2 regions of the Paenibacillus riograndensis SBR5 genome follow, and region 2 is predicted to be linked to the other one. Evidence: riboswitches for the same ligand, from Rfam matches in the RefSeq annotation. Region 2 holds a riboswitch; the other holds the start of a gene.
What was found. Region 2 has a riboswitch for glycine ahead of PRIO_RS32965 (amino acid permease). Riboswitches for the same ligand answer to the same signal wherever they lie in the genome.

Region 1: linked by a shared signal. The riboswitch ahead of gcvT (glycine cleavage system aminomethyltransferase GcvT) and the one ahead of PRIO_RS32965 (amino acid permease) in region 2 are both predicted to bind glycine.

What each region holds. Positions count from the first base shown of each region.
Region 1 is NZ_LN831776.1:7,234,053-7,246,563, reverse strand. Features, by position in the region: gene PRIO_RS30635 (efflux RND transporter permease subunit) at 1-2,311, shown strand, start outside; gene PRIO_RS30630 (helix-turn-helix transcriptional regulator) at 2,330-2,560, shown strand; gene gcvPB (aminomethyl-transferring glycine dehydrogenase subunit GcvPB) at 2,687-4,147, opposite strand; gene gcvPA (aminomethyl-transferring glycine dehydrogenase subunit GcvPA) at 4,144-5,496, opposite strand; gene gcvT (glycine cleavage system aminomethyltransferase GcvT) at 5,493-6,617, opposite strand; glycine riboswitch at 6,802-6,898, opposite strand; gene gcvH (glycine cleavage system protein GcvH) at 7,083-7,475, shown strand; gene PRIO_RS30605 (flagellar motor protein MotB) at 7,631-8,500, opposite strand; gene PRIO_RS30600 (flagellar motor protein) at 8,497-9,282, opposite strand; gene uvrB (excinuclease ABC subunit UvrB) at 9,463-11,454, shown strand; gene uvrA (excinuclease ABC subunit UvrA) at 11,959-12,511, shown strand, end outside.
Region 2 is NZ_LN831776.1:7,788,923-7,801,433, reverse strand. Features, by position in the region: gene PRIO_RS33010 (hypothetical protein) at 1-349, shown strand, start outside; gene PRIO_RS33005 (YdeI/OmpD-associated family protein) at 375-1,043, shown strand; gene PRIO_RS33000 (response regulator transcription factor) at 1,148-1,840, shown strand; gene PRIO_RS32995 (ABC transporter ATP-binding protein) at 1,924-2,847, shown strand; gene PRIO_RS32990 (ABC transporter permease) at 2,840-3,601, shown strand; gene PRIO_RS32985 (sensor histidine kinase) at 3,624-4,541, shown strand; gene PRIO_RS32980 (hypothetical protein) at 4,597-5,088, opposite strand; gene pnuC (nicotinamide riboside transporter PnuC) at 5,278-5,955, shown strand; gene PRIO_RS32970 (AAA family ATPase) at 5,952-6,962, shown strand; glycine riboswitch at 7,083-7,163, shown strand; gene PRIO_RS32965 (amino acid permease) at 7,333-8,715, shown strand; gene PRIO_RS32960 (C40 family peptidase) at 8,846-9,886, shown strand; gene PRIO_RS32955 (MFS transporter) at 10,352-11,536, opposite strand; gene PRIO_RS32950 (ArsR/SmtB family transcription factor) at 11,720-12,001, opposite strand.

The DNA.
Region 1 (12,511 bases), 550 kb from region 2:
CTCGATTGACAGCATCGATACGCTGAAAAAGCTGCCGGTCGCACCCGGCGTTACCTTGCAGGATATCGCTGCTGTGGAAGCGGTGACGGATCAGGAGAGCGTCAGCCGTTCGAACGGCAAGGATGTATTGTTCGCTGTTATTACGAAGGAAGCCAATGCCAATGCAGTCGATGTAGGCGGTAAGGTGCGTGACGTTGCAAAAGACCTGACTGCGTCGGTTAAAAATGCAGAGGTCGCCGTCATCTTCAGCACCTCGGATATGGTCGTCACCTCCGTTAACAGCATGATGCGTGAAGTACTGCTCGGCGCTTTGTTTGCAACCCTTGTCATTCTTGTCTTCCTGCGCAATGTGCGCGCCACCCTGATCACCGCGGTATCGATTCCGCTGTCACTGGCAGTTACACTTTATTTGCTGGACGTGTCCGGCATTACCTTGAATATTGTAACGCTGGGCGGCGTGGCCGTCGCCGTCGGGCGGCTGGTCGATGACAGCATTGTCGTCATTGAGAACATCCACCGCAGGATGCAGAAGGAGCCCTTCTCCATTCACATGATTATCAGTGCCACCCGTGAGGTCGCAAGGGCAATCACTACATCGACAATTGCTACGGTTGCTGTATTTCTGCCGATGGGTCTGCTGAATGGAAGCCTGCAGGCATTCCTGCTTCCGTTTGCGCTGACGGTAACTTACTCGCTGCTGACTTCACTGGTAGTGGCGCTGACTGTGGTTCCGCTGCTAAGCTCCCGGCTGCTGCGCAGCTCTTCCCTGAAGGAGCATGAGCCGTCCAGACGGTTTGGCCATTTTCTGGAATGGAATTTGCGCCATAAATGGATTACGCTGACGCTGGGTCTGGTGCTGCTGGTCGGCTCCGTTGCCGCCTATGTTACCATGCCCAAAGGGGCGCTGGATGCTTCGAATGCCAGCAATGTTACCGTTCAATTGGTCTACCCCAATGACGTTCCGGTGAAAGAAGTGCTGGAAAAAGGCAAACAGCTGGAAGCCGAACTCATGAAACAGCCGCAGGCCGAAACTGTAATTATGATGACCGGCAACAGTGCCGACTCGGCACAATGGGGGAGTGTGACCTCGCTGACCCAGGTGGATTATACCGTGATGATGAAAAAGGATGCCGATGCGCAGGTATTTCTGGACCAGGTTCGCGGGTGGCAGAAATCCTATGCGGGTGCAACGCTGACTGCCAATGAGTCCAGCATGATGGGCGGAGGCTCGACCAGTGAATACGTAGATATCGTTGGAGATGACCTGAAGTCTATTAATTCAGTGGCCCAAGCCGTAGCTGCCAAAGTGAAAACAGTAGACGGTGTACAAAAGGTTACCAGCAACATGGAGGATACCAAGCCGGTGTTCGCTTTCAAGGTGAACCCGGTTGCCGCCAATGCGCAGGAAATTTCCATGCAGCTGGCGGCGATGCTGAATCCGGTTCCGCTGGGGCAGATAGAACTGGACGGCTCGCCTGCCGGAGTGGTATTGGAGCCTGTGCTGCAGCCGAAGGGGCAGAAGGATCTGGAGAATATCACGATTATGACTGCCGGGGGTCCTCAGCCGCTCTCAACATTGGCGGCTCTTGAGGTCACCGACCAGCCAGCCATGCTCTACCATAAAGACGGCAAGCCTTATGTGCGCATTACCGCCGAAGTTGATCCGAAGAAAGTATCGGCCATCGGGGCAGATATCCAAAAACAAACAGACCGCATTACCCTGCCCGCAGGGGTAACACTGTTCGCAGGCGGAGCCTCGGCAGACCAGGCCGGAGACTTCAATGACCTCGGCATGACAGCGTTGATCTCCATCGGTCTCGTCTATCTGATCATGGTTCTGACCTTCAAAACACTGCGCGCACCGCTGGCCATTATGTTCTCCCTGCCGCTTGCGGCTATCGGAGCAGTGGTTGCATTGATTATTTCCGGTGTAACTCCCGACTTCACAGCCTTGTTCGGAGCCTTGATGCTGATCGGTATCGTTGTTACCAATGCGATTGTGCTGATCGACCGCATCAAACAGAATGAAGAGCATATGAGCGTACGCGAGTCGATTATCGAGGCCGCCAGAACCCGGCTGCGTCCGATACTGATGACGGCCATCGCAACCATCTGTGCCATGCTGCCGCTATTGTTCGGGCATTCCGAGCAGGGCAGCATTGTCTCCCAGAGCCTTGCAATTGTAGTCATCGGCGGCTTGACCGCAGCTACACTGCTGACATTGGTGGTTGTACCGGCTATCTATGAGCTGCTGTATTTCCGTAAGTCCGCTAAGGAACGGACACAAGAGAAGACTCCGGCTGCGGCTTAGGCAGTTCGTGCAGCAAGAATGGTTAACAATGCGGGTCTGCAGAAATTCAGACGGGAGAAGGTGCTGGACAACTACAAGCTGACGGGGAGAGAGAAGGAAGTCGCTTTGCTGTGGTTCTCCGACAAAAGTGCGCTGCATATCTCCAACACGCTGGGCATCAGCGAGGGCTCCGTACGCTATGTTGTGAAGAGTATCTATATTAAAATGAATGTAAGTGACCGTTCCCAATTCGCCAAGAAGCTTTTGTAAATGAAAAAAAGGCTAATCCGCAAAAAAGCCGGGAATGACTTCGGGATTAGCCGCTGTGAGTGATATTGCGCTGCCGTTCTTAGAGAAGGACGGCGTATCCGCGCTGCTTATTGCACTGTCAAAAGCTTAGCCGCAGGAGCAGTTCAGCACCGGCTTGCGTGCAGCCTGTGTCTCGTCAAGACGGCTGATCTCCGTGGTATGCGGAGCATTAATAACGATTTCCGGTGTTTCCTGGGCTTCCTTCACGATCTGAATCATCGTTTCAATGAAGCCGTCGAGCGTTTCCTTGCTTTCGGTTTCGGTCGGCTCGATCATCATGCACTCTTCTACTGTCAGCGGGAAGTACACCGTTGGCGGATGGTAGCCGAAGTCCAGCAGCCGTTTGGCGACATCCAGTGTGCGCACACCGTACTGCTTAAGGTTTCTGCCGGACATGACAAATTCATGCTTGCAGACACCCGGATACGGGATTTCAAAATACGGTGCGAGCCGGTGCATCATATAATTGGCGTTCAGCACAGCGTTCTCGGATACCTCACGCAGTCCATCCGGTCCGTAGGTGCGGATATAAGCGTAGGCACGGACCAGGATGCCGAAGTTGCCGTAAAAGGCTTTGACGCGCCCGATGGATTCCGGGCCGCCGTAGTTCAGCGAGTAGCTGCTGTCTTCGTTTTGAACCACTGTCGGCTGCGGCAGGAACGGAATAAGCTTCGCCTTCACGCCTACTGGTCCGGCTCCCGGGCCGCCGCCGCCGTGCGGGGTGCTCATGGTTTTATGCAGATTCAAATGCACAACGTCAAAGCCCATGTCGCCGGGGCGGGTAATGCCCATAATTGCATTGGAGTTCGCTCCATCGTAATAGAGCAGGCCGCCGGCTTCGTGTACAATCCGGGCGATTTCCACGATTTGCGTCTCGAACAAGCCGAGGGTGCTCGGGTTGGTCAGCATCAGGGCCGCCGTGTCGCTGCCGACAGCTGCTTTCAGAGCCGCCAGATCGACCATCCCTTTATCGTTGGAAGGGATCGTTACGGTTTCCAGTCCGGCCGCGGAAGCGCTGGCCGGATTCGTGCCGTGCGAGGAGTCGGGCACGATGACTTTGGAGCGGGTTTCGCCGCGGCTCTCATGGTAGGCGCGGATCATCATCAGCCCGGTCCATTCACCATGGGCCCCGGCGGCTGGCTGCAGGGACACGGCATCCATGCCGGTCAGGGCCGCCAGATCCTTTTGCAGCGTATGCATCAGCTCAAGTGCACCCTGAATGCTCTCTTCCGGCTGGTACGGGTGAATCTTGGCCAGGCCGGGGAAGCGGGCGACATCCTCGTTAATCTTCGGATTGTATTTCATCGTGCAGGAGCCGAGCGGATAAAAGCCGTTGTCGACGCCAAAGTTGCGGCGGGAAAGCGCGGTGTAGTGGCGGATGACATCCACCTCCGATACCTCCGGCAAGACTGCCGGCTCGCTGCGCAGCAGCCCTGCCGGAATCAGCGCATCGATGCTTTCTTCCTGCGGAACATCGCACTGCGGCAGGGAATAGGCCGAGCGGCCGGGACGGCTCAGCTCGAAGATCAGACTTTGTTCCGGTTTCATATACAGCCCTCCAGTGCGCCTCTAAATTGGTCAATTTCCGTTTTGCTTCGTTTCTCGGTCACGGCAACCAGCATATGTCCGGCCAGCTCGGGATAATCCCGGCCCAGATCATAGCCGCCAAGGTAGCCTTGCTTCAGCAGCTTGGCATTGATCCCGCTGACGCTTGCGCCTTCCGGCAGCTTCAGGACAAATTCATTGAAGAACGGTGCGGTAAACGCCAGGGCAGCACCGGCCAGCTCCCCGAGCTTGCCGGCTGCGTAATGGCTCTTGCGGATGTTCAGCTCCCCAACCTCGCGCATGCCCTCTTTGCCCATTACGGACAGATAGACGGAAGCGCACAGCGCAAGCAGCGCCTGGTTGGAGCAGATGTTGGAGGTCGCTTTTTCGCGGCGGATATGCTGCTCGCGGGCCTGCAGCGTCAGCACGAAGCCGCGCTTGCCGTTCCGGTCAACGGTCTGGCCGACAATCCGGCCCGGCATGCGGCGCATGAGCGGCTCGGCTACGGCAAAGAAGCCGCAGGTTGGACCGCCGAGTGAAGCCGGAATGCCAAGCGGCTGCGCGTCACCTACAACGATGTCGGCGCCAAGCTTGCCCGGCGTTTCGAGGATGCCGAGAGCCAGCGGGTTGGCGCTGACCACGAGCAGGCCTTTGACGGCATGGATCAGCGGTTCAATGGCGCCCAGGTCTTCTATCGCGCCGAAGAAGTTCGGCGACTGCACGAGCACGGCAGCCGTGTCGCTGTCAATTGCGGCGGCGAGTTTCGCCCCATCCGTCACTCCGTCTTTGTAGTCTATTTCTACAACATCCAGGCCCCAAGCCCCTGCAGAGGTGCGCAGCACCTGGCGGGCTTCCGGATGTACGGTCCGGGAGACGACCAGCTTTTTGCGTTTCGTGGCACCGGCGGCAAGCACAGCGGCCTCTGCGAAGGCGGTTGCGCCATCGTACATACTGGCATTGGCGACCTTCATGCCGGTCAGCTCACAGATATAGGACTGGAATTCAAAGATCGCCTGCAGCTCACCCTGGCTGATCTCCGGCTGGTAAGGCGTGTATGCCGTATAGAATTCCGAGCGGGAAATGACATGATTAATGACAACGGGGATATGGTGGTCATACAGTCCGGCGCCGAGGAAGCTGGCGTGGGTGTCGAAGCTGGCATTTTTGTCCGACAGCTCTTTCATATGGCGCAGCAAGGTGTATTCATCCAGCGCCTCTGACATCGGCATCGTTCCATGATAGCGGACGGATTGCGGAATATCGGCGAACAGCTCCTCCACGGACTGAATCCCGACCGCCTCCATCATCTCCTTGCGGTCTTGTTCGGTCATCGGCAGATAACGGTGCTTCATTGCGGCTTCACTCCTTGGCTCTTTTTATAAAATGGCGTTTTGACCACGGCCGCCTTAAGCTGCTTGCCGCGGATTTCCACATAAACCTCTGTTCCGGTTTCTGTATAGGCGGCATCCAACAGGGCAAGGCCCAGATTGCGCTTCAGTGTTGGGGACTGTGTGCCTGTCGTGACCTCCCCGATCTTGACCCCGTCCGCATAGACCGGATAATGGGAGCGCGGAATGCCGCGGTCGATCATTTCGAGGCCTACGAGGCGGCGGGGCAGTCCGGATTCCTTCTGCTTCAGCAGCGCGTCTCTGCCGATGAAACCGGCTTTGTCCAACTTCACGAAGAACTGGACTCCGGCTTCCAGCGGTGTAATATCCGCCGACAGCTCCTGGCCGTACAGCGGCAGCTTTGCTTCAAAACGCAGCGTATCGCGTGCGCCAAGCCCGGCGGGAGTCAGGCCGTGCGGGGCACCTGCGGCAAGCAGGCCGTTCCACAGCACAGCCGCTGTGTCCTGCGGGGCGTACAGCTCGAATCCGTCCTCCCCGGTATATCCGGTGCGGGAGAGCAGGACCTCTACGCCGCAGACTACGGCGCGCTCAATGAAATGGAAGGGGGCAAGCTCCGCGATGGGAGCTGAGGTTACTTCGGCCAGAATCGTCTCGGCCAGAGGCCCCTGCAGCGCGAGCAGCAGCGTCTCATCCGAGACATTTGTCAGCGTCACTCCGCTGAATTCATCGGTAAGATGCTCCTGCAGCCACTCGAAATCCTTATCGATATTGGAGGCGTTGACGACCAGCATGTAGCGCTCTTCGCCGAGGCGGTAGACCAGGAGATCATCGACGACTCCGCCGGTTGGATAGAGCATCAGCGTGTACTGCGCACCGCCATCCTGAAGACGGCTGACATCGTTGGTGGTCATAAGCTGCAGGAAGGCTTCAGAGCCGCTGCCGCTGACCATGAATTCACCCATATGCGATACATCGAACAGTCCGGCCTGCCGGCGGACGGCTTCATGCTCCTTCACGATTCCCGTGAACTGCACCGGCAGCTCCCAGCCGCCGAAATCAATACATCTGGACTCCGCGTAGGCGGAATAGAGATCGTAAAAAGGCGTTCTTTTCAAGGCTTCCATCTGCTCACTCCCTTGTCTGATTACATGCGAAAAAGGACAGGCGAAAGACAAATATGCATAACCCGCATATAAGTCCTTCGCTCTGTCCTTGGTACCTGAGAGTTACCCTGCCGCCCGGCGTGCAGGTTTCCCCGTTGGTGATCCGGACCCTGCGAGGCAGAGTCCCGATAGCTCTCCAGAGATGCGTCCGGCAAAGGTCCTTTTGCCTGAGAGATTCACCCTCCCGGGCTTACTCCTTCGGCGCTGTCTTCCTGTGAGACAGTCTCTCCCTATGCCATCATTCGCAAACCGTATTGTTTTCTACTGACTCCATTAAACCGGGTATACAACTCCGCTGTCAACAAAAAAACGTCAAAAAGATGACAAATTTTATTTTCCTGTTAGTTATATTGACATTGAGCGGCGCGATAACTTAGTCTATAACTAATTTTACAACTCCAAATTTGGAAAAGAGGCGGCTTAAGAATGAGTGAAGTGCTAGACAACCTGCTGTACAGCGAAGAGCACGAATGGGCCCAGCAGGGTGAAGGGCGCGTAGTGCGTATCGGGATAACGGATCATGCCCAGCATCTGCTTGGCGATATCGTATTTGTGGAATTTCCTGAGGTTGGGGCAGCTATCTCTGCGGGCGACAGCGTGGGCAGCATTGAATCCGTCAAGACGGTGTCGGAGCTTTACTCCCCGGTATCGGGAACTGTGACCAAAATCAATGACACACTGGAAGCCAGCCCGGAACTGATTAACGATCAGCCGTACAGCGGCGGATGGATTTTTGAGCTGGAAATCAGCGGGGAGTTTGCGGAAGCGGCGTCCGGGCTGCTTGATGCGGCAGCTTACCGCGAATTAATCGGGGAATAAATACCCGGAAGACAGCGGTTTTCCGGCTCACCAAAAAGGCAGACCTTTCTCATCACATTAAGTGTTACTAATGTGTGAGGTCTGTCTTTTTGTGATATTTTAATGTGGAATGCCGGGAGGGGGAAGTCCTGCTGCTCTCAGAGTTGACAGGTGAGCTACTCTTCTTCCTGAAGCTGCCGCAGGACTGTGATCTCAACGCGGCGGTTTTTCTGCCGGCCTTCCGGGGTGGAGTTGCTGGCAGCAGGGCGGGTATCCGCATATCCGGCATACTGAAACTTACCGGGGCTGAGGCCCTCATTATCTAAAAAGAAGCGCAGCACCGAAAGGGCGCGGGCACCGGACAATTCCCAGTTGTCATTATAACGTGAGCCTGCCGATACGGGGGTATCATCCGTATGGCCTTCGATGCTGATTGTGGCCCCAATCCCGCGGAACAGGCCTGACAGCTGCCGCAGCGCGGGAAACGCCGGCGCCTTGAGCTCGGCTCTGCCGGCATCGAACAGATAGCGGTCACTGAGCGTAATTGCGATACCCTGAGGCTTGTCCGCCACAAAAATCTGGTCGCCCAGGTTATTGTCTTCAACATATTTGGTGATGACGCCCATCAGTGCAGCGAGCTTCGCTTCCTGGTCGCGGAAGGCCTGTTCACGTGCCGAGGGCTGTGTGGCTTCTGGAGGAGGGCTGGCTGCCGGGCTGCCGCCTGCATTCTGCTGCTTCTGATTCATACCGGATTCAGCAGCATCTCCGGGTTCACCCTTCTGCCCGTTGTCTGTTCCTTCGGACGTTATTCCTTTTTGACCATCCAGTACGCCGTTCCCCCCCTCCAGCACCGGATTTCCGCTTTTAAAGGTGTCCGATAAGGCACCGGTCACAATATTGAATTTCTGAGTGTCCAGACTGCTCATCGCATACAAAATTACGAAAAAAATCAGCAGCAGCGTAATAAGATCCGCATAGGTGATCATCCAGCGGTCGCGGCTTTCCCGGCCTCCCGCGCGGGGTTTTCTCCGGTTTCTTTGTCTCATGACAGGCCTCGTGTATTGCCGGTGCTGCGTTCTTCGGCGGACCGGTTCAGGAATGAACGGAGCTTTTTGCGCACAAGCTGGGGATGGTCCCCGTTCTGCAGGGCAAGAATGCCTACCATAAGCATCTCCATCGAACCCAGCTCGCTTTGGCTGCGGGATTTGATTTTGGAGGCAATGGGTAAAAATATTAGATTAGCACTGGCTACCCCATACAGCGTTGCCGTAAAGGCAACTGCGATCGATGCTCCCAAATTGGAGGGATCGGTAAGATTGCTGAGTACGCGAATCAGCCCCATGACTGTGCCGATGATGCCCATGGTGGGTGCATAACCGCCTGCGGCTTCAAAAATTTTGGCATAGCCTTCGTACTTCAGCTCCTTGGCGTCCATCTCCAGCTCCAGAATCTGCCGGACCTGTTCGGGGTCTGTACCGTCCACAATGAGCATAAGACCCTCGCCGGTAAAAGGGTCGGGATGCTCTTCGGCTCGTTTCTCCAGGGCCAGTACACCGCTGCGTCTTGTCACGGCTGCCATGGAGATCAGCTCTTCGGCTTGTTCTTCCGTAGTGTCCGCATGTCTGCCAAAAGCCAGCCGCAGCGCCGCAGGCACGGAACGCAGTCTGGAGGCCGGGAAGCTGACCATAACGGCGGCAAGCGTACCTCCGAACACAATAAGCGCTGCATTCAGCTGGAGCAGCCCGGACAGGCTTCCGCCTTCCCAAAAAAAGCCGCCGACCAGCGCAGCCAGACCAGCCAGCAGGCCGATAATTGAAGTGATATCCATTAGTTCAAGCTCCTTAAATTTCTATATATTATGGTTTGCATGAATCTGGGCAACACTGTATAATAAACGGGAACAAGTATTCTTATCTTCCATATATTTCAGAGCAGTATGGAGAGAGAATCATCGGGCCACAATTATAATATATTCATATATTTTAGACGATAGAGGGGAGACGGGCAAATGAGTGATATTGTCGTCAGTACGCAGACTTTTCAATTGGAGTCCGAGTATACACCCCAGGGCGATCAGCCTCATGCCATACAAGAATTAGTAGACGGCATCCGGCAGGGCAAGAAGCACCAGACGCTGCTGGGAGCGACGGGTACAGGGAAGACCTTTACCATCGCACAAATGATTTCCAAGCTGAACCGGCCTACGCTGGTTATTGCACACAACAAGACACTGGCTGCTCAGCTGGCGAGTGAGTTCAAGGAGTTTTTTCCAAGCAATTCGGTAGACTACTTCGTCAGCTACTACGATTACTACCAGCCAGAGGCGTACATTCCCTCCTCCGACACCTACATCGAGAAAGATTCCAGCATCAATGAAGAAATAGATAAGCTGCGTCACTCCGCGACCAGTTCCCTGTTCGAACGGCGTGACGTTATTATTGTCGCCAGCGTCTCCTGCATTTACGGCCTCGGCTCGCCAAAGGAATATGGAAGCCTGCTGCTTTCGCTGCGGGTGGGGATGGAGAAGCCGCGGAACCAGATACTGAGCCGGCTCGTGGATATCCAGTATCAGCGCAACGACATTAACTTTGTGCGGGGCACATTTCGTGTGCGAGGTGATGTGGTAGAGATTTTCCCGGCCTCGCAGGGCGAGCATGCCATCCGTGTAGAGCTGTTCGGTGATGAGATCGAGCGCATTACCGAAATTGACGTGTTGACCGGAGAGCTGATCGGGGAACGCGACCATGTGGCGATTTTCCCGGCCTCCCACTTTGTTACCCAAGAGGAAACGATGCGCGTGGCACTTGTTAATATTGAGCGGGAGCTGGAAGAACGGCTGGCTGTACTCCGGGACGCCGGCAAGCTGCTGGAGGCCCAGCGGCTGGAGCAGCGCACCCGCTACGATATCGAGATGATGAAGGAAGTCGGCTTTTGTTCAGGTATCGAGAACTATTCCGGACCGCTTACCTTCCGTGAGCCTGGAGCAACACCGTATACACTCATGGATTATTTCCCTGATGATATGCTGATTGTAATCGACGAATCCCATGTGACCTTGCCGCAGATCCGGGCGATGTACAACGGCGACCGGGCACGCAAGACCGTTCTCGTGGAGCATGGCTTCCGCCTGCCGTCCGCGCTCGACAACCGGCCGCTGCAGTTTGAGGAATTCGAGGACAAGGTGAATCAAATCGTATATGTGTCAGCCACACCCGGCCCATACGAATTGGAGCATTGCGACACTATGGTTGAGCAGATCATCCGTCCTACCGGTCTTTTGGATCCGATTATTGAGGTGCGTCCGACTGAGGGCCAGATTGATGATCTGATCAGCGAAATCCGTGAACGGGTGGAGCGTGACGAGCGTGTGCTGGTTACAACCCTGACGAAGAAAATGTCCGAGGATCTGACCGATTATTTCAAGGAAATCGGCATCAAGGTGCGCTATATGCATTCCGACATCAAGACGCTGGAGCGCATGGCGATTCTGCGTGATCTCCGGCTGGGCACCTTCCATGTTCTTGTGGGGATCAACCTCTTGCGGGAAGGGCTTGATTTGCCCGAGGTATCCCTGGTTGCGATTCTCGATGCCGACAAGGAGGGCTTCCTCCGCTCGGAGCGTTCGCTGATTCAGACCATTGGCCGTGCGGCCCGCAACTCTAACGGCCGAGTAATTATGTATGGTGACCATATCACGGAATCCATGGAAAAGGCTATGACCGAAACCCAGCGCCGCCGGGAAACGCAGATTGCCTACAACGAGAAGCATGGCATCACCCCAACAACGATCAATAAGAAAGTGCGCGATATCATCGAGGCGACGAAGGTCGCCGAGTCCAAGGCAGAGTATCTCACCGGCGTGGGCGGCAAGATGAGCAAGAAGGACCGCCAAAGCCTGATGCAGCGTCTGGAGGCTGAGATGAAGGATGCCGCCAAGAACCTGCAATTCGAGCGCGCCGCTGAGCTGCGCGATGCACTTCTGGAGCTGCGGGCCGAGTAATACACCCAAGCCACACTCTTGGTTGATCCGCAAGTACAGGACGGCGCTGTCCCGGCCGTTCTTTTTAAATAAATGTCGCCCTTGCGCATCCCGAAGGGACAGCTCCGCAGTTAAGGCACTTTGCGCATCCCGAAGGGACAGCCTGCACTTAAAGCACTTTGCGCATCCCGAAGGGACAGCCTGCAGTTGAGGCACTTTGCGCATCCCGGAGGGACAGCCCGCAGTTAAGGCACTTTGCGCATCCCGAAGGGACAGCCCGCAGTTAAGGCACTTTGCGCATCCCGAAGGGACAGCGGTTTTCCCTGGAGCACCCACATTTCAGCGGTCCCGTAGGGACAAGCGCTCCTATCGTCACACTAGCTAGGTCCCTTCTCTCCAGCTCTCTCGCCAGCAGCCTTGCGGGTGTCCAGAGGGTGCAACCCTTGGGGCCCTCCCTTGGCTAAGGGAGGGTTTGGGAGGGATCGAAAATATTTTGAAATAGGCTTTTATAAAGGAGAGGTACCGTTGGCGAACGAAAATATTGTAATTAAAGGTGCGCGTGCGCACAATCTCAAGAACATTGACGTAACGATTCCGCGTGACCGCTTCGTCGTGCTGACGGGACTTAGCGGCTCCGGCAAATCGTCGCTGGCGTTCGATACGATCTACGCTGAAGGACAGCGCCGTTATGTTGAGTCCCTGTCGGCCTATGCCAGGCAGTTCCTTGGGCAGATGGAGAAGCCGGATGTCGACTCCATTGACGGGTTGTCTCCGGCAATATCCATCGACCAGAAGACAACAAGCCGCAACCCGCGTTCGACCGTGGGCACGGTAACGGAAATTTATGACTATCTGCGGCTGCTGTTCGCCCGGATCGGGCATCCGCACTGCCCGGATCATGGCATCGAGATTACGTCCCAGACCGTTGAGCAGATGGTGGACCGGATCATGCAGTATCCTGAGAAAACCCGGCTGCAGATTCTGGCGCCGGTGATTTCCGGCCGCAAGGGTGAACATAAGGGACTGTTCAGTGATATCTCGAAGCAGGGTTTTGTCCGTGTACGTGTGGATGGCGAGC
Region 2 (12,511 bases):
ACTGCTTATGATATCGCTGCGTATGGGATGGGTTGAAGGCTTATTATTGCTTGTCATTCCTTCGCTATATGCTTGTTATTCAGCGATGCTGGGCGTTATTATTAATTTGAAATTGCCTAAGCTGGAGTGGACAAGTGAAGTTGCGGTGGTCAAACAGAGTGCGGCTGTCCTTGTATCCATGTTCACAGGAATCATAAGTCTATTAATTCCGTTGGGGGTATCCCTTCTTTTGGCTCATGTGAATGGCAATCTCATGTTGTCGGGTGTGGGAATGATTATGATAGCGGGATGCATAGCAATGTTCAGATATATACAGACAAAAGGGGAGCGGTTGGTTCAGAAGCTGTGACACATCTAACGGAGGGTTCTCGCACATGGCTAAAACCATTGTAGACAAATTAAATTTACAGAAATTCCAAAAGGTTGCTGTATTGTACAGACCCGAGAATGAAAATAGTTTAACGGGGTTAGGAGACCATGATACCGAATTAACAGCCAGCCGGTATGATCTCATTTTTGCCTACGTGCTTAATATGGAGTCGCTACAGGATCTCGTCAATCAAGTGATTGATCACAACTATTTAAATAAAGGCGGCTATTTGTACGCAGCTTATCCCAAAAAGGGGAATAAGGTTTATTCAACCTACATTCATAGAGACAGCCTTTTTGCAGGAGTAGGAGCCGATGAGGACGGCTATATCGGAGAGAGCAGCCTGAAGTTTGCGCGTATGGTGGGCTTAAATGAGGTGTTTACCGTTGTCGGGTTCAAAGAGGAGGCAAGGAAGAAAAAGGATGCGTCCTCCAAGCCGAGTCAACGTGTGGACGATTATACCTCTATGATCCCTGCTGTGGAAAAAGAGCTGCAGGATAGTCCGGAGGCGCTGGCTCTTTACCAATCCCTGACTCCCGGCTACCGGAAGGATTGGGCCCGTTATGTATACAGCGCCGTACAAGAGGAAACTAGAGCAAAACGGCGGGCAGAAATGAAAAAGATTTTAGGTGAGGGGTATAAAAGCGTCGATTTGTACCGGAGAAAGCCGTAAGCAGGGCAGGAAGGCTATTCTGGAACCGGAGGGAAAAATAGTCTATCATATATGCTGAAGAACATAAGATTGATAGCTGATTACAGACAGTATAAGGAGATTAGATGAATAATTCGATTCATATTCTCGTAGCCGAGGACGACAGTGACATCAGCTCGCTGCTGTGCAGCATTATAAGAAAAAGCGGTTACGTGCCACAGCCTGCCTTCTCCGGAACGGAGGCGCTGCTCTATCTGGAGCAGCGGCAATGGAGCATGGTACTGCTTGATCTGATGCTGCCGGGAATGACGGGCGAGGAGCTGCTCCAATGGATCCGCGTGCGGGGCGGTGTGCCGGTCATCATCATTTCGGCCAAGGGTGAGCAGCAGACCAAGGTGTCAGCGCTGCGCGGAGGTGCAGATGACTTCATTACGAAGCCTTTTGATATCGAGGAAGTTTCGGCACGCATCGATTCCCATCTGCGCCGCTATGCGCAGATTGCTCCGCCGGCTGTGCCGAGTGTACTGCAGCATAACGGACTTGTGCTTGACCCCGATTCCAAAACGGTGATGGCAGAGGGGGCGGAGGTTGCACTGACCGCCCGGGAGTACGAGATTGTTGCATTGCTTCTATCGGCACCGAAAAAGGTATTCACCAAAGCCAATCTATACGAAAGCGTATGGGATGAGCCATACTACGGAGACGACAATACGGTCAACGTCCATATGAGCAATTTGCGGAGCAAGCTGGCGAAGGCTGCGCCCGGCAGCGAATTTATCGAAACGGTATGGGGCATGGGCTACCGGCTGAAGCCTTAAGACATTCTTAAGAATTGGCTTTAGCCCCTCTTAAGTTTTCGTTTCTATACTTGGTCTATCACATAAGGGAGGCCAAGACGACAATGAGCGAATATGTATTGCAAACGAATCAATTGACTAAGAAGTTCAAAGGCAGCGTAGCGCTGGATAAAGTGAATTTGTCTATCCGCAAAGGCTCCATATATGGCTTTATCGGGCAGAACGGGGCCGGAAAATCGACGCTGATGCGCATCGTCACCGGACTTGCTTTTCCGTCCGGCGGAAGTATCGAGCTGTTCGGCGCCAGCGACGAGCTGGCGTTGACCCAGGCCCGCAAGCGGATGGGGCTGATTATCGAGAGTCCCTCGTTGTTCCCCCACATGACCGCCGCCGAGAATCTGGAGGTGAACCGGCTCCTCCGGGGTATCCCCGGCAAAGACTGCGTCGCAAGGATGCTGGAATTGGTTGGGCTGCAGGGAACAGGCAGGAAGAAAGTGAAGAATTTCTCGCTTGGCATGAAGCAGCGGCTGGGTCTGGCAATCGCCATGCTAAGCGACCCGGAGTTTCTAATTCTGGACGAGCCGACCAATGGGCTAGATCCGATGAGCGTCATTGAAATGCGCGAGCTGCTCAAGCAGCTCAATCAAGAACGAGGGTTAACGATTCTGATCTCCAGCCACATTCTGAGCGAACTGCATTTGCTGGCCAGCCATTACGGCATCATTCATCACGGCAGGCTGCTGGAGCAGCTCACTGCCCAGGAACTCAACGATAAATGCCAGCAGTACGTGTACATCAAAGCGGATAATCCGGACAAGGCGGTAACGGTTATTCAGAACGGGCTCCGCACCAACGATTTCGAAGTGATGCCGGATGGGGCCATCAAGCTGTATGGACACATGGAGCAGCCAGGCAAAGTATCGTCGGCGCTGTTCTCCGCAGGCCTGGAAATCGAGCAGTTTATGCCGATGGGCGAGGACCTGGAGAGCTATTTCATGAAGCGGATCGGAGGTGCCGGCCATGTATAATCTGATCAGATCCGAGCTGTTCAAGCTGCGTAAGGACAGATCATTCCGGGTGCTGCTGCTCGTAACCGCCGTTCTTTCATTGGCCTATCCGCTGCTCTACTATTTTGACAATAAATCGAGTGGACAACCGCAGTTCACAGGAGCCGAATTCCTGATTAGGTTTATGGCAAGCAATGGCTATATGATCAAATTCGGCGTAGCAGCGCTGGCCGGATTCTTCATCGCGAGTGAGTATGCAACGGGTGTCATGAAGACGATCGCATCGTCGGGCAACGACCGGGGACGGCTGTTCACCGCTAAGCTGATCGGCTTCTCGGTGGGTGCCATGGCTGTCTCTATAGTATTTCCGGTCGTGAGTACAACTGAAGTTTCGCTGCTGTCAGGTTTCGGTCATCTGCCGGAGGGGGTGGACGCGTTCTTCATACCGCGGGCCCTCGGACTGACACTGCTGTACACTGCAGGCTACGCGGCGATCGGGGCGCTGTTCACTGCCATATTCACCGACAGCGGCAAGACAATCGGCTTCTCAATGATTTTCTTCCTAATGATTGATTTGATTTTGGGGGGCTTGGGTAAGTACATCCCTTTCTTTACTACAGTGTATGATTATTCCATCTTCAAGCTGATGGGCGATATTAGCAAGCCCAGTATCGGCAGCGGCGATCTGCCGGCGCTCCTGCTTGTGCCATTGCTGACGATTGTCGCAGCCGGGCTGCTCGGGATTCTAGTGTTCCGCAGGAAGGAAATTAAATAATAAGGAGAGGGGCGGGAGAGACTTGCTTATCCTAACGCTCGTATCGGTTACGGTGGCGGCTCTTCTGCTTGCCCGTCTGCTGCTGATGAGGAGGGAGCTGGGGCGGATGACGGCGCAGCTGCGCCGGTATAATAAGGGGACAACCGGTAAAAAAATAGACGTGTCTCTATTCGACCAGAGGCTCGAAGCACTTGCGGGTGAAATTAACCGCCAGTCCGATCTTGTAGTCGACGCAGAGGCCCGCAGAAGACGAACCGAAAATGAGCTGCGGCAGGCGATTGCGAACATTTCCCATGATATCCGTACTCCTCTGACCTCCATATTCGGCTATATTCAACTGCTGGAAGCAGAGCCTATTACGTCCCAGGAGAAGCACGAATACCTCACAATTGTTAAAAATCGCACGAAACGGCTGCAGGCGCTACTGAACGATTTCTTCGAGCTGTCCTTAATCGAATCTTCGGATTATCAGCTTAAGACCGAGCGGATCGAAATGAATGTCCTTCTGTCAGACATTCTGGTCGGTTTCTACGACCGGTTCAACGAACGGAACATTACGCCGGATATCCGGCTGCCGCAGGAAGCGGTGGCTATATATGCCGACGAATCCGCCGTGCGGAGGGTCGTTGAGAATTTGCTTATCAATACGGTCAAGCATGCGGCCGGCCATGTGGAAATCTGCTTCGAGCACCGGGAGAAGACAGCCGAATTGCGGATCGTGAACGAAGCGAAGGAATTAACCGACATCGATGTAAGGCTGCTATTCGACCGCTTCTATACGGTCGACCGCACCCGGTCTGCCCAAGGATCGGGCCTTGGCCTTTCCATCGCCAAAAGCCTCATGGACAAGATGAACGGCACACTGACAGCGGAGCTGCACGGAGGCAACTTAACGATGACCTGCCGTTGGAAGCTTACTTTAGCAGGGGAAGCGGTGTAGCTGATGTGTCCAATATTTTAATTATAGAAGATGATGTGGCGATGAGTATATGTGCTCAAAATACTTTAAGGGACCCTGAAGGCCACTTCCCTTTCCAGCCGCATGGAACATGTCCTTGCTCATATATCTCTAACAGTTGAAAGTAAAATCCGGGCTTCACCAAACTACTGTAGGCATGCTCCATTAAAATAGTGATCAAGTCCCATTCTATACTTTCGTATACATTAGGGCTAAGTTTGTTCTTCATTACATAGTAATGAATATCCTTTAGAACTCCTTCCCCTAACATTTTTTTGACCTCCAGCGTAATTTTATTCCACTCTCTATATTCCTCTCTGAACTGTTCATGAAGAGCTAACGTTAGATCATTTCGGACGTTCAGCTTCATATTATCCCAACTGAAATTCATTCCTTTCTCTGCCTCTCTCCATCCCTTTACTGCTATAAAATTATTCTTAGATATAGATCTATCTATGGGTTTGCCACAATGTTCGAACCAATTTATTTTCACTAATCTATCATTATAAAAATCGTTGACTGAATTCATCTTATGCACCTGCTTTATTTAGTAATCAGGAGTACTGTGTTTTTATCATACATCGCCTTGTCCTCCAATGATATTGAAAAAGTTGCATTTCTACTTTCAATGATATTAACAATATGTTATTATCATAATGTAATTAAGATATGGCTGGTTTAAAGATGCACAAATCGGGTGGAAGCGGAGGGGATGCAAGTGAATAAATCGTGGGGCGGCTGGAATCTGTTTGAATTGTCGTGGCTGGTGTTATTTACCGCAATTGCTGTGGGGTTCACGGTGATTTCTAAGGATTCTGTATTCGGATTTACGGTCTTTGTCACCGGGGTGCTGTGCGTGGTGCTCGCAGCGAAAGGCAACCTGATGAATTATGTGTTTGGCATGTACAATACGGTCGGTTATGCATACTTGGCTTACGTGAACGGTTTGTTTGGCGAGGTTATGCTCAATCTGCTCTTCTTTGTTCCTATGAATGTCGTCGGCTTCTACATGTGGAAAAATAACAGCAATCACGGCAAGCTGTCCATGCGCCAATTGGAGCTTAAGGGTCTGCTTCTTGTGGGGGCGGTTTGCATCGCAGGCTGCCTGCTGCTGGGCTTCGGATTATCTTTCATACCGGGGCAGAACTCGCCGTATATTGATGCTATTACGACAGTGTTATCCGTTGCGGCTACACTTCTGATGGTTCGAAGATTCAAGGAACAATGGCTGGTCTATATCGTCCTCAATATGTTCACGGTACTGCTGTGGGTGATTCGAATGCTGGAGGGGAGCGGGGAAGGCCTGCTGATGATTGTCATGTGGAGCGCGTATCTGGTTAACGCTGTATACGGCTACTACAATTGGAACAAGGGAGCCAGGGAGGTGGCGGCATGAAGACACTTGGTTTAACGCTTGGGAAGTTCGCCCCGCTGCATAAAGGGCATCAGTTCATGATCGAGACGGCACTGCAAGAGGTTGATGAACTGATTGTAGTGATCTATGAGACGACGGTGACAACGATCCCGCTGCATATCCGGGCGAACTGGATTCGCAAGCTCTACCCGGCGGTCCGGGTGATCGAAGCCTGGGATGGTCCGGACGGGTATTCGGACGACCGGGAGCATGAGATAAGGGAAGAGCAATATATTCTGGGGCTGCTGAACGGTGAGCAAGTGACGCATTTCTACTCCAGCGAATTTTACGGAGAGCATATGAGCATCGCTCTGGGCGCTGTGGACCGGCGGGTGGATGAAGCCCGGAGGCGGGTGCCGGTTTCAGCCACCATGGTCCGTTCTGATCCTTACAAGTACCGGGCATATGTGAGCGATATCGTATATCGGGACTTAATAACAAAAGTGGTTTTTGTGGGAGCGATGTCGACGGGGAAATCCACGATCACCGAAGCATTGGCACAGCGGTACCACACAACCTATGCAGGCGAATACGGGCGCGATTATTGGACGGAGCATCAGGTGGACCGCAGAATCGGCCTTAAGGCGTTCGATGAAATCGCTGTAGGCCATATAGAGCGCGAAGAGCAGGCTTTGCTGCAAGCGAATAAATACCTTTTTGTCGATACCAATGCGATCACGACTTATATGTTTGCCCTGGATTACCACGGCCGGGCGCCTGAACGCTTAACCCGGATCGCCTTGGAAAATGCGCAGCGTTATGACCTTTTTTTCCTGTGCGACGATGATATTCCTTACGAGGATACATGGGACCGCAGCGGGAATCAGAAGCGGCATATTTTCCATAAGCAAATCATTGCAGACTTGAAGGAACGGCGGATACCCTATATTACGCTCCGGGGCAGCCTGGAGGAACGGATGTGCAAGGTAGATGAAGTGTTGGCAAAGTTCAAGCCCTACTCTAATTATTTTGGCGAGCTCGGTAATTAATGTTATTGACAAAAGATCCGGCTATGATTACTATTGAAAAATATTTACACGAAGTTGACATCAAAAAACTAAAAAACTAAAAAGCTAAAAGCTATGATTGCTATGGATCACACTATAGCAGGAGCAGCTTCTGGAGAGACCGTGGGGATTCCCCGGCGCCGAAGGGTTCATAATCTCAGGCAAAAGGACAGAAGAGTACTGGATAATTCATTTGTTGTTCTGATCACCGTCAGAATCACTTATGTATTTTATTTATTATTCTTATGACCTTGAGAGATTGGAGCCCATCCAGTCTCTTTTTTTATTGTCAGCATTTCTTGTTCATCTTTTCACATGGGAAAATTATTTAGATTTAGAGGGGGAGTTCGAAGTGGCACCACAAGAACTAAAGAGGGATTTAGAGAATCGGCATGTTCAGCTCATTGCAATTGGCGGGACCATCGGCACCGGATTATTTTTAGGATCGGGCAAAGCGATACAACTGGCAGGGCCATCCATCATCTTTGCGTATTTGATTGTGGGGATCGCCGTTTTTTTTGTGATGAGGGCTTTGGGAGAACTTCTGTTGTCTAAAGCAGGTTATCAATCCTTTACAGACATTGCCGAAGACTACCTCGGACCGCGGGCGGCGTTTGTAACCGGATGGACCTATTGGTTTTGCTGGATCATGACGGCGATGGCTGATATTATCGCTGTTGGCGTGTATGTCCAGTATTGGTTTGATATCCCGCAATGGGTCCCTGCTGTCATCTGTTTAATCATTTTATTAGGACTCAACTTATTAACTGTCAAAAATTTTGGTGAATTGGAATTTTGGTTTGCCTTAATCAAGGTAGTGACTATTCTCGCATTGATTGCCATCGGGGTTATTTTGGTGGTGATTGGATTTAAAACAGATGCCGGAACAGTGGCTCTCAGCAATATTTGGACACATGGGGGAATATTCCCCAACGGAATTTCAGGCTTTTTGCTTTCCTTTCAAATGGTTGTGTTCGCCTTTGTCGGTGTGGAATTGGTGGGTGTATCGGCAGCGGAAACCGCAAATCCGGAAAAAAGCATTCCGTCGGCGATTAATAAAATCCCTTTAAGAATTCTGTTTTTCTACGTGGGTGCGATTATCGCCCTATTATCCATCAACGCATGGACGGAACTGACTCCGGCAGAAAGCCCTTTTGTAAAAACATTCAGTTTAGTGGGGATTCCCATTGCCGCAGGCATTATTAACTTTGTCGTATTAACTTCAGCCGCGTCTGCCTGCAACAGCGGGATGTTCTCAACGAGCCGGATTCTATATAATTTGAGCAGGAATGAGCAGGCTCCCGCCCATTTTGCCAAGCTGAATAAAAACCATGTGCCAAGCAACGCATTGCTCGTATCTACGCTTGTCTTGTCGGTTGGCGCTCTTTTGAGTAAGCTTATTCCGGAAACTGCCTTTGGAATCGTGACCACCATTAGTGCCATTTGTTTCATCTGGGTCTGGGGTGTCATTCTAATCTGTCATTTGCGGTATAAGAAAACAAAGCCGGAATTGCAGGCCAGATCAAAATTTAAAGCCCCGTTGACACCCTTTATTAATTATGTTGTCCTTGCGTTGTTTGCTGCAATCCTCATTATTATGCTGTTTGCTGAAGAAACGCGCCCGGCCTTATTGTTGACGCCGCTATGGTTTATTCTATTGTTTGTTTTGTATTCTACGAATAGAAGAAAGAGGGAAAAAACAAATATCCAAGGTTTTGAGCCTATGGAAAGATAGCCGGGAATCCCTTTACAGTGGTTTTTGGGTTAATCCATGTCGCCAGGATGCCATCATTTACCACAAAACCATTTTGCTTCTGCTTCGTCCAACTGTATAGGTACAAATCTATACAAAAGGTGATGAACATATGGATAAGCGCAATGCTGCACTTCTGTCTCTGTTAGCCCTTTCACTCTATTCCTCCGGCGTCGTCCATGCAGATGCCCGGCCGCAGGCCGAGGCCCGGGCAATCTCCGTCTATCTGGACGGACAGCGGCTTCAATCCGGAGTCCAGCCGCTGAATCTAAACGGTACAGTGTTAGTACCGATGCGCGGATTGTTTGAAGCACAAGGGGCCAAGCTGTCATGGAACAACGTGGATAAAACGGTCACCGCAATCAAGGCGGATACCACGCTTACGTACCGGATGGGAGCGCTGACTGCCGAGCTGAACGGGCAGACACTGAGTCTGGCGGCTCCCGGTCAAATTGCCGGAAATACGGCAATGATCCCGCTGCGCTTCGTCAGCGAAGCCTTGGGCAACAAGGTAGACTGGGTACCCGGCACCCAATCCGTGCAAATCTCCTCCGGGATTATTTATGAAACCTCGGTTCTCCATGGAGTCAACCTGCGCAGCTTACCGGATGCGAAGAGCGCTCCCGTAAGTCCGGAACTGCTCTCCGCAGGTACGAAGGTGCATGTGGTGAGCGTTGTCGATGCCCTGTGGTTGAAGGTGAAGACCGGGGACAACCAGACGGGATACATCTCAGCCAAACCGAAATATACGGATTACACCAACAGCTCACTTGCGGAGAAGCAAGCGGAGGCTTTGATTGCTTACGGCAAGACCTTCCTCGGCACGCCGTATGAGTTCGGCGCTTCACCAGACCAGACCGCGACCTTCGACTGCTCTTCCTTTGTGAAGCGTGTATTCGAGGATACCCTGTCCATCGAGCTTCCCCGTGTATCCTATGACCAGGCGAAGAAAGGCAAGGAGGTCGGGCTGGACGGGCTGCGTCCGGGTGACCTGCTGTTCTTCAGCGCACGCGGTTTGGACATCGGCCATGTAGCGATATACGCCGGGAATAATCAGATCCTGCATACATACTCAACCAAGCTTAACGTGCATGTGGAGGCCTTCGACGGACAGTGGAAGAAGCGGTTCGTAACCGCCCGCAGAATTTTATAGGACAGCACCTAAGGTCTTTCACCGATAAATTTGTTATTCATGCAGAAGTGTACATTTTTGGAATAGTAAAACAATTGCACTAAAGCATATTCCAACACAATCGCAAGTCTACGGTTGGCTGTCAGATGCCGGATTCAGCATTGAGCGTACCTATCTGAATTATACGGCTGAACCCATACCGGAACCGATTATTGAAGCTGTAAATCGCGCAATTATCTGGGCAAGAAAGTTATAATTGGACGAATCAGGCGACAGCAAAGAGAGGCCATCCCCACATAGGATGGCCTTAAAACTTGCCATTACTTTTTAGGGTTACAGAACGATACGGTATGAGAGGGTTTTACTTGCGGAAAGCCAAAGTCTCCTCCGCCGTTTTAGCGAGCATGGAGGAAATGGAAATGGAGATAGAAAACCACGAACAAGCAGCGCATACCGCTGCTTGTTCGTGTAATTGTACGCATTGTTTCATTGTTTGCTTGTGACGGATTGTATGCCATTCGCAGACTGACTTCGCATCGAGAACGATAATATAGCCGGAAGGAGTGCGATTGCAACACCAATTGCGCCAGCCACGCCGATTGATTGCAAGGAAAATCTTTCCACAACAAGACCGCCAATGGCAGCTCCGACAGCAATCCCCAACTGGATGAAGGATGTATTCAAGCTCAGAAGAATGCCCGCTGCGCTTGGTGCCAAGCTAATCATATAAACTTGTTGAATGGGACCCGTAGACCAAGCAAAAAACGACCATAACAGCAGCAACGGAAAGACAGCTATAGATGTATGGGCAAAGAGGGACATAAGGATCAAAATACCAGCGTGGATCATTAAGCTTCCATTCAGCGTACGCGGAATACCTAATTTATCCGCACCATAACCTCCAGCCTGGGCGCCCAGCAAACTTGCTATGCCGAATGAAAATAGCGCGATGCTCACCATCCCATTGCTCATACCCGTAATGTTCATCAGAAATGGTGTAATAAACGTGTAAATGATCGTATAACCGACCATCCAAAAGAAGCTAATCGACAAGGTTAATAATAGCTGCGGCCTTTTCAACAGGGCGAGTTGTTCTTTAAGAGGCACATTTGCCTCTCCCTGCGACTTTGGCAATGCCATTAAAATGACCAGCATCGCGATAAAACTAAGAAGGCCGATTCCATAAAAAATCATTTTCCAGTCGTAGGTGCTGGCAATGACTCTTCCCAGAGGAACGCCTAAAATAAGCGATAGATTAAATCCCATCATGATAGTTGCTATGGCGGAGCCTTGTTTTCCAGGTCCGGCAATTTGAGCAGAAACAGTTAGGGCAACCACGGTAAAGACACCTGTACTAAGAGCTAAGACCACTCTCGCACCAACAAGCATCGGATAGCCCGTCGAGACCACCGTAATTAAATTCCCTATAAAAAAGAGCGCCAAAGCAGCCAGCATAAGTGTTCTCCGGCTTAGTTTAGAGGTAGCCGCAATGAGAATCGGAGTACCAACCGCGTAAGATATGGAATAAACCGAAATGAGTTGGCCGGCAGCAGCAATGGTTACGCCTACATCCCTGGAAACCAGATCCAATATCCCGGCAATTACAAATTCCGAAGTTCCCACTAAAAAACTTATAATCGCTAAAATATAAACTTTCCACGATTTAATCATTTGATTGTTCCCCTTTCTAATTCTATATATCTAAACATATAGAAATTATAACGATGAAGGATTGGAATGCGGAAGCTTACATATTCTGAATCTCCAAATCCAGTGGCAAACGTTTTTCCAAAACGGTTTCCCTCCCTCAGTATTCTATAATTCTAAATATATAGAAACGATACTTAAAAAAATTTACGCCAGTAAATATGGCGCAAACTTCTTTGCCACTTCTTGATCAACGCTGTAGTGAATAAACGAACCGTTCTTTTGCGACTGGATTAAACCCGATTCCGTCAGCTGCTTGAGATGATGGGATAACGTTGAACCGGCTACGTGTCCAAGCTGTTCACCGATCGCGGTAACGCATTGATTCTCTTGCTTGATTAGCATTAAGGCAATTTTTAGTCGTGTAGGCTCACCTAGAGCCTTGTATACTTTGACAGCTTGCACCAGATCGTGATCTACATCAGCCATTAAATTCTCCTTTCCACCATCATTTCTATATTTATGGAATTACAGAAATGATATTACCACCTAATGACTGCTGTGTAAAGTGAAGATTTGGCTGTTTGTCAATCGTCTGTGAAAGTGTCACCTTAACTCGTTCGAGAAAATGCCCACTTTTAAGTGTGGCCGAAGCGCTCACCAAAGCGCTTCGGCTCTATTTTCGCCGATAGAACCGTTAAGGAGAATCGCATCATAAGCAGGACAAAATATTGGTGAAAAACGCTTATGAGTGTGGAATTGGTGAAGAGAAAAATCTTCGGGTGACATGTGGGTATCGGGATAACGAAGTTCCGGAAATCAGGTAAAAAGTAGGTAGATTAGGGACAAACGAACTTTATAATGGAAATAAGATCTATATTATTGAAGGAATTGCAAAGTTTATCAAAGGAGTGCGTATATGTCTTTAAATCAACAGCGTCACAAGGAATCAATGAAGTATCTAACGACTGCCCCCCTTCGTGAAAATAACGCTAAGTT